Regions from separate parts of the Paenibacillus sp. O199 genome, predicted to be linked through region 1. Evidence: predicted binding sites of a transcription regulator. Region 1 holds the regulator's gene; the other holds the start of a gene.
What was found. Region 1 encodes Rex, which represses fermentation and respiration genes when NADH is low (regulators of the CRP and FNR family bind a similar motif). Its sites were predicted from a motif close to TTGTGAAATATTTCACAA; they were not measured.
Positions count from the first base shown of each region.

Region 1 (8,278 bases):
ATGATGTGGTTCAGTATGCTTCCCCATACACGCCAAAACGCTTTGTCAAATCGTATGGAGACGTAGGTACATTGATTCGCAACAGCATCGAGTCCTATGTGAAAGAAGTCAAGGATCGCTCGTTCCCGGCACAGGAGCATGTATTTACCGCTGCTGACGGCGTTCTGGATCAATTGTACGGACATCGCAAAGAAAAGGTGGAGACCAACGTATGAAAGTGATACGGACAATCGCAGAATTAAGACAAGAGCTTAGCCTGAAACGTCAGTCGATTCAGTCCAGACAGTCCGTTGTAGGACTCGTGCCTACGATGGGATTTCTTCATGAAGGCCATGCAAGTTTGATGCAAGCGGCCAAACAACAGAGTGATATCGTGGTTTTGAGCATATTTGTAAACCCAATTCAATTCGGTCCGAATGAAGACTTTGACAGTTACCCTAGGGATGAAGCTAGAGATGTGGAAACTGCACGAGCAAAAGGGGTGGATATCGTATTTATTCCCTCTGTTGAAGAGATGTATCCACAGCCTACACAAACGACCGTATCGGTTTCCCGCTTAACGGATCGCTTGTGCGGTGCTTCTCGTCCAGGGCATTTTGACGGAGTGACTACGGTCGTGTCAAAGCTCTTTAACATTGTACAACCGCAGCGTGCATTTTTTGGCATGAAGGACGCACAGCAGGTAGCTGTGATCCAGCAGATGGTTAACGATTTGAACATGGCGGTTGAGATTGTGCCTTGTCCTATCGTTCGTGAAAGTGATGGCTTGGCGCTTAGTTCGCGCAACGTGTACCTCAGCACAGAACAGCGTAAGGAAGCTCTTGTTCTGTCCAAGGCTCTGCGTGAGGCACAGGAAGCTGTAGATGCAGGGACGGCAATGACAGCAGCGGATATCCGCGTTATATTGCGTGAGAACATTGAACGTTCACCAATGGCCGTGATTGATTATGCTGAAATTCAGGCTTTTCCAAGTCTTGAGCCACTTTTGGATCAGGAAAAAGTTCATGGTCGTGACGATCTGTTGATCGCACTTGCAGTAAAATTCGGCAAAACAAGATTGATTGACAATATAAGGCTGCAAAAATCGGAGGTACTGTCCCATGTTTAGAACACTAATGAAATCCAAAATTCACCGGGCAACCGTTACGGAAGCAAACCTGAACTATGTGGGTAGCATTACCATAGATGAAGATCTAATGGAAACTTCCGATCTAATGGAAAATGAGAAAGTGCAAATTGTGAATAACAACAATGGTGCACGTCTGGAAACCTATGTCATTCCAGGCCCACGTGGAAGTGGAGTTATCTGTTTGAATGGAGCAGCAGCTCGCCTGGTACAGCCTGGAGATACCGTCATTATCATTTCATATGCAATGATGTCTCAAGAAGAGGCAAATAATCACAAGCCTACCGTTGTATTTGTGGATGGACAGAACAAACCTGTGCAAACGATGAAACACGAAGTTCATGCGACGATTATGTAATCGACTGGTAAGGGGAATGAAATCGACCCATTCTACAAAAAATGAGTACAGGTCACTGCACTAATCCATTTTTTCAAGGGTGGGGATGCATCGATGTTCCAGCATGTTTTCGCAGAAATGAACGACATGTTAGATGAAATTATCAAGCGCTACCCTTCTGCTGAAGGCCTAAGCAAACAGGAATTGCTGCAAAAGTGGAATTTGCTGAAGCGGATGAGTGACGGGATGATTGATGAGTGGCTGATGTTTGAAGAAAAAATGAGCCAGGTGAGGGAAAGGGAACTGGATAAGCCTGCTTCCCTTGAACCTGAACAGGAAGCTGTTACCGCACTGCCAGAACTGCATTTGGAGTGTTTCAGTCGCGGTCAGGGATATTTCAAACTGCAAATGTACCCGCAGGCGATTATGCAATTTTCTAGGGTTGTGACCGACTATCCGGAAAGTGCATTGACTCGTTTTTACCTGGCTCTTGCTCATCTCAACCTGGAACAAACCGAGGAAGCAGGAATACACTTGCAGCGGATCATGCATCTGAACGGTTCGCCGAGATTGAAAGGGTTGGTATGTAACGTCCTGGGCTGTATCGAGGCCAAGCTCGCGAATCCTGAAGGTGCATGTTCATTATTTGCGCAGGCGCTTCAGTATGACCCATCGTTGACCGAACCGCTGTATAACATGGAAGCTTGTCGTTTAAACAGCGGAAAATTGCAATATGCAAATCAGCTGACTGCCTTAAATTAGGGCTATTCGGCGGCATTAAGACGGTGTTCCCTCCTCTGGCATAGCGGCGGGGACACCGCCTTTTTTGTCAGTTAATTTTCAAACGCCCTTTTTTTTGCTATGCTGTAACATAGACTGGAATGGAAGGGACCGTACATTGCAATGAAATTTGCCGTATTGGATTTCGAAACAACCGGCACGCAGTCCGACGGTGAGATTATACAGGCCGGACTTGCCATCATAGATCATGACTACAGCATAACTCAAATATATAGTTCTTATGTGAACCCAGGTGTACCGATTCCTCCGTTTATTACGGGGTTAACTGGTATTACCGATGAAGATGTGGCGGATGCTCCCTCATTGGAAGAGATGATGATGGAGATGGTTCCGCTGCTTGATGATGTGGTTCTTGTTGGACACAATGTTGCTTTTGATTTTCATTTTCTTCAAAATGCACTCGATCGATGCGGTTATCTGCCATTTACCGGACGGATCCTGGATACGATTGATTTCCTGAAGATCTCGTTCCCGTCACTGGGCTCTTATCAACTCGGTTATGTGTCTTCGGAATTCGGATTTCAGCATGACCGTCCTCATCAGGCAGACAGTGATGCTCTTGCAACAGCTTTTGTATTACTGAAGTGTCTCGATGAGCTGCGTGCATTGCCTCTAATCACGATTCAGCGCCTCAGTGACCTGTTTGCACCGGAAGACAGTGACTTGGGTTGGTTCTTCGATGGAATGCGTTCTGAGAAGGAAGCAGAGCCTATTCAGGATCTGGATGGTCATACGTATTACCGCCAGCTTGCCCTGAACGTGAGTGACTGGACCGATATAGGCTCACCACGTGATGAGCGAGAGGGTAATCCGCTGGAAGGCGTGAGTTTTGAGCAGTTTATGGATCAGGTTAGAGATAACCTGAAGGAGACGCTGGACCATTATGAGGAGCGTGAGGCGCAAACTCAAATGTTCAGCAGTGTACGACAAGCTTTGGATGAGGAGAAACATCTCTTAATCGAAGCTGGGACAGGTACGGGCAAATCACTTGGTTATTTGCTGCCTGCCATCTATGAAAGTGTAAAACAGGAACAGAAAGTGATGGTCAGCACACATACCATCAACCTGCAGGAGCAATTGAGAGAGCGGGATATTCCTATGCTGACCCAAGTGGTTCCGTTCCCGTTCAAGGCAGCGGTGTTCAAAGGACGTGGGCACTATCTGTGTCTGCGTAAGTTTGAGCATAAAATCAATAAACGTGAATTTGCTACACCGAAAGAGGATTATTTTACAGCGGCTCAGATGATTGTCTGGCTTACTCAGACGGAGACTGGAGACGACGAGGAGCTTAATCTAAGCGGGCGCGGAGGAGACTTCTGGGAGACGGTACAAAGTGAGTCTGAGTCCTGTCTTGGACGTTCCTGTCCTTGGTTCCGCAAATGTTTCTATCACCGGGCCAAACATGAAGCCGGGCTTTCCGATATCGTCATTACGAATCATTCGAAATTGTTTACGGATGTCAAAGCAGCACATCAGCTGCTGCCAGCCTACGAAAGTCTCGTCATTGATGAAGCACATCATCTGGAGGACGTAGCAGGTAAGCACCTTGGTCTTCATATGAAATATTTCACGTTGGTTCATACACTGACCCGACTATTTAAAGATAGCCGAAATGGCCAACTGCCTATGCTGCGTTCTCAATTGTCGGGTCATGAAAATTCGGTACAGTGGGGCTCCATGATTGATCAGATGTTCCCGCTTGCTGTCGAAGTTAAAGAGATGTGGGATCGACTAAGCGATGCATTGTTCGGACTGCTGCCTGAACGCAGCGATGCTTCTCCAGGCGAGACAGGACAATTCTCACTTAGACTGAAGTCTTCACAAAAACCAGCCAAATGGCAGGAATTGCAGGACGCTGAAAACCAAATTTATGTCACCCTAGGCGATTTGATTCGTAAAGGCGACAAGCTGCTGCTTGAAGTGAAAGAAGATCAGGACGATTATCAGTCCGATAGTCTGATTACGGATATCTCAGGTCTGCTCAAGGATTTGGCAACGATTAAGGATAATCTGCGTTTCTTCATGCGGATGGATGATGCCAATACCGTGTACTGGATGGAGGCCAGCGGCCAGTTCCGCAGTAAATCACTGCAACTCTATGCTGTTCCTGTCGATGTCAGTGCACAATTGAAGGATATGTTCTTTGATAAAAAGAAAAGCGTTGTGCTTACATCGGCTACGCTCTCCGTTGACAAGTCATTTCAATTCATGATCGAACAGCTGGGTTTGCAGGAAGCTGCCGACAATAACCGTCTGTTAACGTCGATGCTACCTTCACCGTTCAATTATCGAGAACAGGCGCTGCTTGTCATTCCGCGTGATTTCCCAAGCGTGAAGGGCAGTGTAGGCGATGCCCACTTTGTGGATATGCTCGTGCACTCGCTTGCGGAAACGGCTATTGCGACTCGTGGACGCATGATGGTGTTGTTCACCTCCTACCGCATGCTGCGACAGGTCTATGACCCGCTTAAGGAGGCCTTGTCAGGCAACGATATCTCTTTGCTTGGGCAAGGGGTGGACAGCGGCAGCCGTTCCAAGCTTACACGTCGGTTCCAAGATGCTAAAGCAACGGTGCTACTTGGCACAAGCAGCTTTTGGGAAGGCGTGGACATTCCGGGAGAGGCTCTGACCTGCCTTGCAATTGTCAGACTGCCGTTCCAGCCACCGAATCATCCATTAGTGGAAGCGAAGAGCGAGCTTTTGCAGCAGCAGAAGAAAAACCCGTTTATGAAGCTATCCGTGCCACAAGCCGTCATCCGTTTCAAACAGGGATTTGGCAGACTGGTTCGTACAGGCAAAGACAGAGGCATTGTGATTGTATACGATACACGCGTTATTGAAGCGTATTATGGCAAGTACTTTTTATATTCATTACCTGGTCCCAAAATGGAGCACATGCTTACAGAGCAGATAGTTCCACGCATTTCGGAATGGCTCGAGAGACCAACCGAAGAGCAACAATAACAGATACGCTCTGTAGCTTCCATTATTGCAAGACGCCAGTGATTGGCGGTAAAATTGAGTAATATCATGTATTCGTTTCATGGATATGCGAGTAAAGCGATTAAAGCAATTATCCATTATATAACAAGGAGCATCCTGTTTAATTCAGTAATCATTTTGCATCGTTTTAGACAGGGTGCTCATCTTTTCATCTATCTATCGTGGCCTTGGTAAGGGGGAGCAATGAATGAAATCAGATAAAATTTCGGAAGCCGTGGTGCGTAGATTACCTGTTTACTTGCGTTATTTGAATGAACTGCATCAGCGGGAAGTCAATACGGTTTCTTCACAAGAACTTGGACTGAGGCTGGATTTGAATCCGGCCCAGATTCGTAAAGACTTGGCTTACTTTGGTGACTTTGGTCGTAAAGGGATTGGATATGACGTTTCATATCTCATTGAGAAAATCCGCCATATTTTAAAAATAGACCAGCAGATCAATGTAGCTCTTGTCGGAGCAGGTAATTTGGGACATGCCTTGTCCAATTACAATGCCTATCTCAAAGACAACATGAAGATCGTCGCTGTATTTGATGCCTACGGTCCGAAAATTGGGAGTCAAATCAACAGTTTGACGGTACAACCGATGAATGAATTAACGGATTCGGTCAAAAAAGATAACATTCGTATAGGTATTATCACGGTTCCGGATACGGAAGCCCAAAATGTTGCAGATCAGCTGATTGAGTCAGGAATTGAAGCGATTCTGAACTTTGCGCCAACGATCCTGAAGACCCCGCCGCATATTCGCATTCATCATGCTGATTTTACGACGGATCTACTTAGCCTGGCTTATTACTTGGAGAATGGAAAGGACGACGAGGAAGATGACGACAAATAGATGGGTAATTCACAACGGCAAATTTGCCGTGAGTGAAGGTACGAATTGGAACGTGGTTCAAGGTCTTATGGTTGTTGAGAATGACAAGATTGTGCATATTGGTGAGACATTGCCGGAAGGAGACGAAAGCCTGACAAAGGTGGACGGAAAAGGACTGTTCTTCTTGCCGGGTCTGATCAATACGCATGGTCACGCGGCCATGTCGCTCCTCAGAGGCCATGGAGACGATCTGGCGTTACAAGTATGGTTGCAGGAGAAAATGTGGCCAATGGAAGCCAAAATGACGTCTGAAGACGTATATTGGGGCACATCACTTTCCGTGCTTGAAATGTTGAAGGGTGGAACAACAGCTTTCCTAGATATGTATGATCATATGGATCAGGTTGCGAAAGTGGTGGAACAATCCGGCGTTCGGGCTGCTCTGGCACGTGGGGTAATCGGGCTTTGCTCAGAAGAAGAACAACTGCGCAAGCTCGAAGAGTCCGCAGCATTTGCCCGTCAATGGAATGGACAAGCAGACGGAAGAATTACAACCGTAATCTCTCCGCACGCCCCTTACACTTGCCCTCCGGATTACATAGAGAAGCTGGTACAGGTTGCTCATGATCTGAATCTGCCTTTGCATACGCATATGTCTGAAACGCTTCGCGAAGTGGAACAGAACGTGGCTGATTACGGACTGCGTCCAGTCGCACATCTGGAGAAGCTAGGATTTTTTTCCCGTCCATCTCTGGTTGCACATGCGGTACATCTGAATGATGAAGAGATCGAGATTCTCGCAAAGCATGATGTAGCAGTTTCCCACAATCCAGGCAGTAACCTGAAATTGGCTTCGGGTGTTGCGCGTGTGCCTGATCTGTTGAAAGCAGGCGTGACTGTGTCTCTGGGAACAGACGGACCAGCCAGTAACAATAACCTGGATATGTTTGAAGAGATGAGATTGGCTGCGTTGATTCACAAAGGTGTGTCCGGTGACCCTACTGCAGTGCCGGCAGGGGAAGCGCTTCTGCTTGGAACTTCGTATGGTGCTAAATCCATATTCCTGAACAATACAGGCGCTCTGCAAGTTGGCATGAAGGCTGACTTCATCGCGTTGAACATCGAACAGGCCCATTTCTATCCGCATACGGATCTGATTTCCCATACGGTCTACTCGGCTTCGGCCAAAGATGTGGAGCATGTGTGGGTGGATGGTAAACAAGTGGTTAAACATGGCGAATGTCTTACGATGGATGAAGAGCGCATTCTGCGTGAGTCTCAGCTGGCATTTGACAGTTTGCTTGCCCGTTAATTACAAGGACAGCATCGTCATAGGGAAAGGAAGTTCGGCTTTTGAAGAAAAAAAAGAAGTGGATATGGATTTCGCTGCTGCTCCTGGTTCTGATTCTGTTTGGACTTCAGCGTTATTATGTCTATGTTACCCAGGATCAGCGCAAGGAAGAGGCGTTGGCCATACAGGCGGCCCAGGAACAGCTGGGGATTACGTCCCACGAAGAGCTGCGTAAGTATGTCTGGGGGCAGAAAGACGGCGGAGACAACATATACTGGACCCTGATTGGCAAAAATAAGGATAACCAGGATGTCATGGTGTGGATCAAGTTTGATGAGAATAACAAACCCGTGACGGGAACCAATGCAGTACACGGTGAACTGTTAAAGAACGGCATGAATGAAGCTCAGATTCGAAATCGGTTCAGCTCTGAAGTTCCCGGTGGGGAGATCAAACGAATCATGCCAGGCGTTGTGAATGGAATCTATGTATGGCAAGTGTATTATAATGATGATACTCACAACTATTATCGGTTTTACCGCTTCAGTAACGGGGAACAGGTGGATCTGGTCTATACGATCCCAAATAGCTAGAATTAGCATAAATACTATCGTCCAAAAGAATACATTAAAGAACCGGCAGACGGAAACCCGACTGGTCCGGTTCTTTGGCGTACTTTGTTGATCATTTTGGATTTGAATAGTTAAAATTAATAATTTATTCATATTTTCGCCTTAGATATTGTATATACGATGTGATATACTCAAATATGTATTCAAGGATACATCATACACAAATAAATCCTGTTAGGCACATCACAGGACATTACGTACACATATTCATATTCTTGCCTACAAGTTATAGGATGGGCCAAAATTTAGGAGGGGTAACTCACTTGAA
Region 1 covers NZ_LGRP01000018.1:63,874-72,151, forward strand. Annotated here, with positions in the region: gene panB (3-methyl-2-oxobutanoate hydroxymethyltransferase) at 1-215, shown strand, start outside; gene panC (pantoate--beta-alanine ligase) at 212-1,108, shown strand; gene panD (aspartate 1-decarboxylase) at 1,101-1,484, shown strand; gene A6049_RS22520 (tetratricopeptide repeat protein) at 1,578-2,225, shown strand; gene dinG (ATP-dependent DNA helicase DinG) at 2,367-5,228, shown strand; gene A6049_RS22530 (redox-sensing transcriptional repressor Rex) at 5,455-6,108, shown strand; gene A6049_RS22535 (amidohydrolase) at 6,095-7,399, shown strand; gene A6049_RS22540 (cell wall elongation regulator TseB-like domain-containing protein) at 7,441-7,971, shown strand; gene A6049_RS22545 (hypothetical protein) at 8,274-8,278, shown strand, end outside.

Region 2 (8,278 bases), on a different contig from region 1:
GACCCGAGCCGTGTTCGTTCACTATCTGGACGTTTGCAAATGAAGGGAGCGACGCCGACAGGTCCTGCGATTCAAAGGGTGATTGATTTTTACCGTTATGGTACACTGGAGGGACAGCAGGAAATAGAAGGGAACTATCGCATTGAAAGAGAAGGGATGCTCGGTGACAACGTTGTCTGACGCCTCTTTCCCGCCAGGAACAGTCATCACAGGGAAATGGAATCGCAGCCGTTATACGATTCGGAAGCTGCTGGGCAAAGGAGCCAACGGCATCGTTTTTCTTGTCCAGCGGGGTGAGAATGGCAAACATTATGCGCTTAAAATGGGATTTGACCCAGTAGATCTGCAATCGGAAATTAATGTGCTCAAATCTTTTCAATTACAGCGTAATCATGAGGCCCTTCGGCAGAGTGGCATTCCTTCTTATCTGAAAGATGTGGATGACTACGCTATTCGTGGTCGTGATATTCCCTTTTATGTGATGCGTTACGTTCGGGGGGAGTCTTTGCACCACTTCATTCGGCGTCAGGGAACGGACTGGACACTTTTGGTTGGACTCAGACTATTGCAAAAGCTGGCTCAATTGCATCAGGCTGGATGGGTGTTTGGCGATCTCAAACCTCAAAATGTACTGGTATCGGATTATGGGCAGGTAGAACTTATCGACTATGGCGGAGTGACTTCTATCGGCCGGAGCGTCAAGCAGTTCACTGAATGGTATGATCGCGGATTCTGGAATGCAGGCAGTCGAACAGCAGACGGTACCTATGATGTGTTTGCTTTTGCGCTATTATTGATTCATGTACTTGAAGCTGATGCACTCAAAGCGCTAGCTGCAGAGGGATTACCTCAACTGCGAAGTGTAAATCAGCTCACAGCTCTCGTGGAGCGCAGCGAACGTCTCCGCCCTTTTCGAAACTGGACTATTCAGGCATTACGAGGTCAATTTCAGGATGCCGGACACGCGGCTAAGGTCTGGAAAGAGATGATGGCACGCCCTTCTCCTCTTCGTCGCCGTTCCAAGAGTACAACTCCGCGTTGGCTCAAAAATGCATTTGCCGTCTCCGTTATATTACTTATTGGGGTACTCATCTATGCACTGCGATTCTGACCTGTGAGAGTGCATATACATAACGTAAGGAATGAGGAACAGGTATGGAAGCTTTACGCTGGAACAAGCTGGTGAATAACGTGCTGGATGCAGCGGAAGAGCATCAGTTATGGGTTCCCGGGGATCGGATTGTCGTCGCAGTATCGGGCGGACCGGACTCGGTAGCTTTTTTGCATATCATGCATGAGATCAGTACCAGGCATGTCCCGCTGGAATTGATCTGCGCCCATGTACACCATGGTTTTCGGATTGAATCCGATCATGAAGCCGAGATGATGAAGGAACTTGCGCACCGACTTGGCATTGCATTTGAATGGGTGAAGGCCGACGTACCTTCTTATATGAAGCTTACCGGTCAAGGCTCTCAGGAAGCTGCGCGCAACAAGCGATATGAGTTTTTGCATGAAGTGGCTGTCAAATACGATGCGGCGAGCATTGCACTGGCCCATCATGCCGACGATCAGGCAGAGACGGTTATGCTCCATTTGCTGCGAGGAAGTGGTCTTTCCGGACTCGCTGGAATGAAGTTTAAACGGCGAGAAAAAAATGTGGAACTTATTCGTCCATGCCTTCGTATAAACAAGACAGACCTTGTAGAAGCTTGTAATACCCAGGGTTTTCTGTATTTTAATGATGAAAGCAATTCCCTGCGTAAATATCGGCGTAATGCCATTCGCTTGGATGTGCTTCCTTTTTTGGGGCAATATAATGGACAGTTGACGCCGTCTTTGAATCGACTTGCCGAAATTGTAGGTGATGAAGACGATTTCATGGAACAAGGTGCATATGACGCATACAGGTGTCTAGTGCAGGCGAACGGCGGAAGGCAAACCTTTGAGGTGCCTTCCTTTTTGAAGTTACATGTCGCTTTACAACGAAGGTTGATTAAACTAATATTGAATTATCTGCCTTTGGACAGTGATTTTGTCGACTTTACCCGTATTGAGACCATTCGCCGCAAGGTAATTCAGCCTGACGCGACGACCTGGAGCCTGGATATAGGACAGACACTCGCCTGCACCCGGGAGTATGATCTGATCTCTTTCGGCATACGGACTGACGTACAGGATCAATCTTACGAATATCGTCTTGCTCAATGGAGCGGAACTTATGAGCTTTCTCTCGCGGAAATCGACCGGCATGTTCGGATCGTTCCGATGAGTCCCGAGGACTATCATGTACCGGAATCGGCGGATCATGCCGCATTTGATGCGGATCAACTGCTTATGCCGCTGGTTGTGCGTTCAAGGTTACCTGGAGATACCATGAAAGTGATGGGATTAAACGGAAGCAAAAAGGTGAAAAATATTTTCATCGATGAGAAAATTCCCCCATCTGTCCGTTCACGGGTTCCCGTGGTATGTGATGGAGCAGGCAATGTCATCTGGTTACCGGGTGTTCGCCGGTCTAGTGTAGCTCCTGTCAGGGAGGATACTTCCGCAATCCTGTACATGACTGTAGGCGATTCAGCGATTCAGGGGTAGTGGTTATGGTTCAGGTAAGGCTTTCATATGTATAACTTAGGAGGTTCGCACAGTTGCAGAACGACATTCAGGAAGTATTGATCAGTGAAGAAGAAATTCAGAGTAAAATCAAGGAATTAGGCGCAACAATAAGTGCCGAATATGCAAATCGCAATCCTTTGGTCATTTGTGTGCTCAAGGGTGCGTTTATATTTATGGCTGATTTGGTTAAGAACATTACGGTACCTGTTGAGATGGATTTCATGGCAGTATCGAGTTATGGCGCTTCCACCAAATCATCAGGCGTTGTTAAAATCATTAAGGATCTGGATGAATCCGTCGAGGGACGCGAGGTTCTGATTGTAGAGGATATTATTGATAGTGGACTCACGCTCAGTTATCTGATCGAACTCTTGCAGAACCGCGGTGCTGAATCCGTCCGTGTGGTTACGCTATTTGACAAGCCTTCAGGTCGCAAAGTCGAACTTGAAGCTCATTACACCGGCTTTGACATTCCGGACGCATTCATCGTTGGCTATGGTTTGGATTATGCCGAGAAGTACCGGAACCTCCCTTACATCGGGATTCTGAAACCGGAAGTTTACAGCAACTAATGCTTAAGCTAGTTCCAAGCCCATATCTGTTGGTGGCTTCTGTTGAGAAGCCATGTCGGGCTATGTTAAAATAATTAAAGTGTCTCGAGAGGAGGTAGGGGATGAATCGGTTCATCCGGAATTCTGGTTTTTATTTGATTCTTTTTTTAGTTGTGGTGGGGATAGTCCAGTTCGTCAGCAATGGCGGCGAAGCCACCGATAATCCTAGATATGATCAGTTGCGCACGGCAATCAAGGCCAACAACGTCTCTGAATTGACGGTTCAATTCAACGGTCAGACGTACCTCGTGACCGGTCAATACAGAAAGATACCTGACGGGGCCAAATCAGAAAATTTCTCAACGTATATTCCTCCTACGGATGAGGCGATTAGTGAGCTTGTAGCTGCAAGCGAAACGAACAATTTTGAATATCATCAGGAACCTATGAAAGGTGACAGCATCTGGTTGACGTTGCTGACTTCCTTTATTCCTTTGATCATTATGTTCCTGCTGTTCTTCTTCCTGTTTAATCAGGCTCAAGGCGGCGGCGGTAAAGTAATGAACTTTGGTAAAAGCCGTGCTCGTCTCTATAACGAAGAGAAGAAACGGGTTACGTTTGAAGATGTTGCGGGTGCTGACGAAGAGAAACAGGAACTGGTTGAAGTCGTGGACTTCCTCAAGGACCCTCGTAAATTCGCAGCAGTAGGTGCGCGGATTCCTAAAGGCGTATTGCTTGTAGGTCCTCCGGGTACAGGTAAAACCTTGCTCGCTCGTGCTGTTGCCGGTGAAGCGGGTGTACCATTCTTCAGTATTTCCGGTTCTGACTTCGTTGAAATGTTTGTCGGTGTCGGTGCATCTCGTGTACGTGACTTGTTTGAAAATGCGAAGAAAAACGCCCCATGTATCATCTTTATCGATGAGATCGATGCTGTAGGACGTCAGCGTGGTGCTGGTCTTGGTGGTGGTCACGACGAACGTGAACAAACACTCAACCAGTTGCTTGTTGAAATGGACGGATTCGGAGCCAATGAAGGTATTATCATCGTTGCTGCAACGAACCGTGCTGATATTCTGGACCCTGCCTTGCTGCGTCCAGGACGTTTTGACCGTCAAATCACGGTTGATCGCCCTGACGTGAGAGGTCGTGAAGCGGTTCTGAAAGTACACTCACGCAACAAACCACTCACCAAAGATGTGAAGCTGGACATTATTGCGAAGCGTACTACCGGATTCTCCGGTGCAGATTTGGAAAATCTCTTGAATGAAGCGGCATTGCTTGCGGCACGTCGTAATCGCAGAGATATTTCCATGCGTGAGGTAGACGAGGCGATTGACCGTGTTATCGTAGGTACGGAGAAGAAAAGCCGTGTCATCAGTGATCGTGAGAAACGTATCATTGCTTACCACGAAGCAGGTCACACCATTGTAGGTTACTTCCTGGAACATGCCGATATGGTACATAAAGTTACCATTATTCCGCGTGGACGCGCGGGTGGATATGTAATCATGTTGCCAAAAGAAGATCGTATGCTTGTAACCAAGCAGGAGCTGTTGGACAAAATAACGGGACTCCTTGGGGGCCGTGTTGCAGAAGAATTGTTCATTGGTGAAATTGGTACTGGCGCATACAGTGACTTCCAGCAAGCGACAGGTATTGTTCGAAGTATGGTTATGGAGTACGGTATGAGTGAGAAATTGGGTCCTATGCAATTCGGAAGTTCACAGGGACAGGTATTCCTGGGCCGTGATATTGGTCATGAACAGAATTACTCGGATTCCATCGCATATGAGATTGATCAGGAAATGCAACGCTTCATTAACGATTGTTACGAGAAATGTAAGGACTTGCTCGTAAAACATTCGAAAGAGATGCATCTGATCGCACAAACATTGCTCGAAGTGGAGACATTGGAAATGGATCAGATCAAGGAATTGATCGAGACAGGTTCCCTGACTCCAAAAAGTGAGAACAGCAATGATGGAGAAGGCACGCCTAGCGAAAGCGGAGAGGCGATCATCGACAACATCGGTGATGTACGCGTCCGTATCCAAGGCAAAGATGAAACGCCTGAGCCACCAGCCGGAGATATTCCTAACGAAGCTCCGAATCTGGACAAAGGAAACAGCAATGACCCGGATGATGGTGGAACGAAGCCAACGTCTTAATTTATAACAACCATCTGTTTATAGTGGCAGATGAACAAAGAGAGCCTTCGGGCTCTCTTTTTTTATATATTCCTTTAAATTGTATAGATAATGATAACGGGGAGCTATAGGGCGAACCACGTAGGAAATGGGCGGTTATGCCCTTGTTCTGGGGCGTTTTCATTTATTGACAGAGTCGTGAACGTTGTGTACATTAGGTGTTAAACCGCTTGTGATTCGTTTCTCAAGCGAAAATAACGACTTGGATTTGCCATATGAAACAGCGTATAAGGCTGTCCCGATAAGGAGAGGATCACAGGTGGAAGCTCTGGCTTTAGAGCGCAAGGCTGAGATGAACCGGGAGCTGCGCGAGCGGCTGATGGAGTTGAAGAAGGAACGTAATGCCATTATTCTTGCCCATTATTATCAACGTGACGAGGTACAGGAGGTCGCTGATTTCCGGGGAGATTCGTTTTTGCTGGCCCAGAAGGCGGCACAAACCGATGCGGATGTTATCGTTTTCTGCGGGGTTCATTTTATGGGTGAAAGCGCTAAAATTCTTGCCCCTAACAAAACGGTTATCATCCCCGACGAGCGTGCAGGCTGCCCAATGGCAGACATGGTGAACGTTGAAGGCTTACGTAAATTGAAAGCACAGCACCCGAATGCCAAAGTTGTAACGTACATCAATTCTTCAGCTGAGATCAAGGCAGAGACCGACATCTGTTGTACATCGGCCAATGCTGTCAGAGTCATTCAATCTGTTGATTCCGATGAAATCATCTGGGTACCGGATAAAAATCTGGGACATTATGTGCAACAACATACAGACAAGAAAATGATTATCTGGGAAGGTTACTGCAATACCCATGATATGCTGACGGTCAAAGACGTGGTTGAGATGAGAGCGAAGCATCCAAATGCCGAGTTCGTTGTTCACCCGGAATGTCGTCCTGAGGTTGTAGAGATGGGTGACTTCGTAGGTAGCACAACCGCCATTCTGGAATATTGTAAGAATTCGTCCGCTAAAGAATTTATCGTAGGTACCGAGGATGGTACAGGATACCAACTGCGTCTCGATAGCCCGGATAAACAATTCCACTTTGCTACCAAGTTCCTCGTATGCCCGAACATGAAGGTCAACAACTTGAAAAAGCTGGTTAAATGTCTGGAAACGATGAAGCCGCAAATTTACGTACCGCCAGCGGTTGCCGACAAAGCCAGAGAATCACTAGAGCGCATGTTACTGGTGAAGTAGCATGCGCTACTCTTGCTCCAAGACAGGTGAAATAACATGATACCGCAATATTTAGTGGATTTTGATCTGTCCGCGCTGCCGATGGTGGAGACGGATGTGCTGGTTATTGGTTCGGGCATTGCTGGTTTGTTTACTGCGATCAAGGCGAGTGAACAACGCAGTGTGTTGATGATCACGAAGAAGTCGTTACTGGATAGTAACACCCGGTATGCGCAGGGAGGAATCGCTGCGGTTATTGCTGAGGATGATTCACCTGCCTACCATTTGCAGGATACACTTGTTGCAGGAGCGGGATTATGCCGCTCCGAAGCAGTCGAAGCATTGGTGAACGAGGGCCCGGACGGAGTGAAAGAACTGATTCGACTGGGTACTTTGTTTGATCTGGAGAACGGCGAGTTGGCGTTGACGCAGGAAGGTGCGCACAGCCACCGCCGTATTTTGCATGCCAATGGGGATGCAACGGGATATGAGATTGTGCGTGCACTGGCTGCACAGGCGAATGAACATCCGGGGATTGAAGTGTGGGATGAGCATTTTGTCATTGACCTGATTACAGAGCAGGGAGAATGTGTAGGTGCGCTGGTTCAGAAGGCTGACGGCTCACAAGTATTTGTGAAGGCAGAGGCAACCGTACTATGCTCTGGCGGAGCTGGACAATTGTATCGATATACGACTAATCCGGAAGTGGCTACAGCAGATGGTGTGGCGATGGCCTATCGTGCCGGGGCAGTTGTCCGGGACATGGAGTTTATTCAATTTCACCCGACCTCCCTTTGTTATCCGGGAGCACCACGTTTCCTGGTGTCCGAGGCGGTACGTGGCGAAGGAGCCTATTTGCGTAATGTGAAAGGCGAGCGCTTCATGGAACGGTATCATGCACAGCTTGAACTGGCACCACGTGATATCGTCGCGCGGGCAATTGTCAGTGAGATGGAATCGACAAACAGCACCTTTGTATATTTGGATATCACTCATGAATCGGCGGAGATGATTAAGCATCGGTTTCCTACTATTTATGAGACCTGTATGCGATACGGACTGGATATGACCACAGACTGGATTCCGGTTGCTCCTGCTGCACATTACATGATGGGCGGAGTGAAGACGGATCTCAGTGGGGAGAGCAGCATTGGCCGGTTATTTGCCTGCGGTGAGGTATCTTCTACTGGAGTACATGGAGCCAATCGCCTGGCGAGCAACTCTCTGTCTGAAGCAATCGTATTTGGCCGGAGAATCGTGGATCGTATTCAATCCCTTCCTCCGCTTGCTTCACTCCAGACAAATATTCCCACATTAACAACTATTCGCAGGATCATAAAGGAAGAGCAGAAGCCGGTGTCCGAAAGACGCTTGCGTCTGCAAAAAATGATGGTGCGTCAAGTGGGGCTGCGCCGGAATGGCGCTAACCTGCAAGCAGCAATAGAGAAACTGCAACAAGAACTGCAATTTTTTGATCAGAAGTTTACTCACAAAGAAGAGATGGAATATGCCAACCTTTTGACCTGTGCCTGGTTGGTTACCACTGGAGCATTACACCGCGAGGAAAGTCGGGGAGCCCACTACCGTGAGGATTTCCCGCAGCGTGACGATGCCGTATGGCAGAAGCATAGTCTGCAGCAGCGAGAACAAGCGATTGTGGAGGAATTGATGTCATGATACTGAACGGATATAATGAAGGACTCATCGAATCAATCAAAAACTGGCTT
Region 2 covers NZ_LGRP01000031.1:39,393-47,670, forward strand. Annotated here, with positions in the region: gene A6049_RS27000 (VWA domain-containing protein) at 1-180, shown strand, start outside; gene A6049_RS27005 (serine/threonine protein kinase) at 164-1,111, shown strand; gene tilS (tRNA lysidine(34) synthetase TilS) at 1,156-2,595, shown strand; gene hpt (hypoxanthine phosphoribosyltransferase) at 2,649-3,188, shown strand; gene ftsH (ATP-dependent zinc metalloprotease FtsH) at 3,290-5,335, shown strand; gene nadA (quinolinate synthase NadA) at 5,634-6,572, shown strand; gene nadB (L-aspartate oxidase) at 6,609-8,228, shown strand; gene nadC (carboxylating nicotinate-nucleotide diphosphorylase) at 8,225-8,278, shown strand, end outside.
Region 2: nadA (quinolinate synthase NadA) is a predicted target of Rex. The motif match lies at 5,545-5,562, and genes of this name have one in related genera.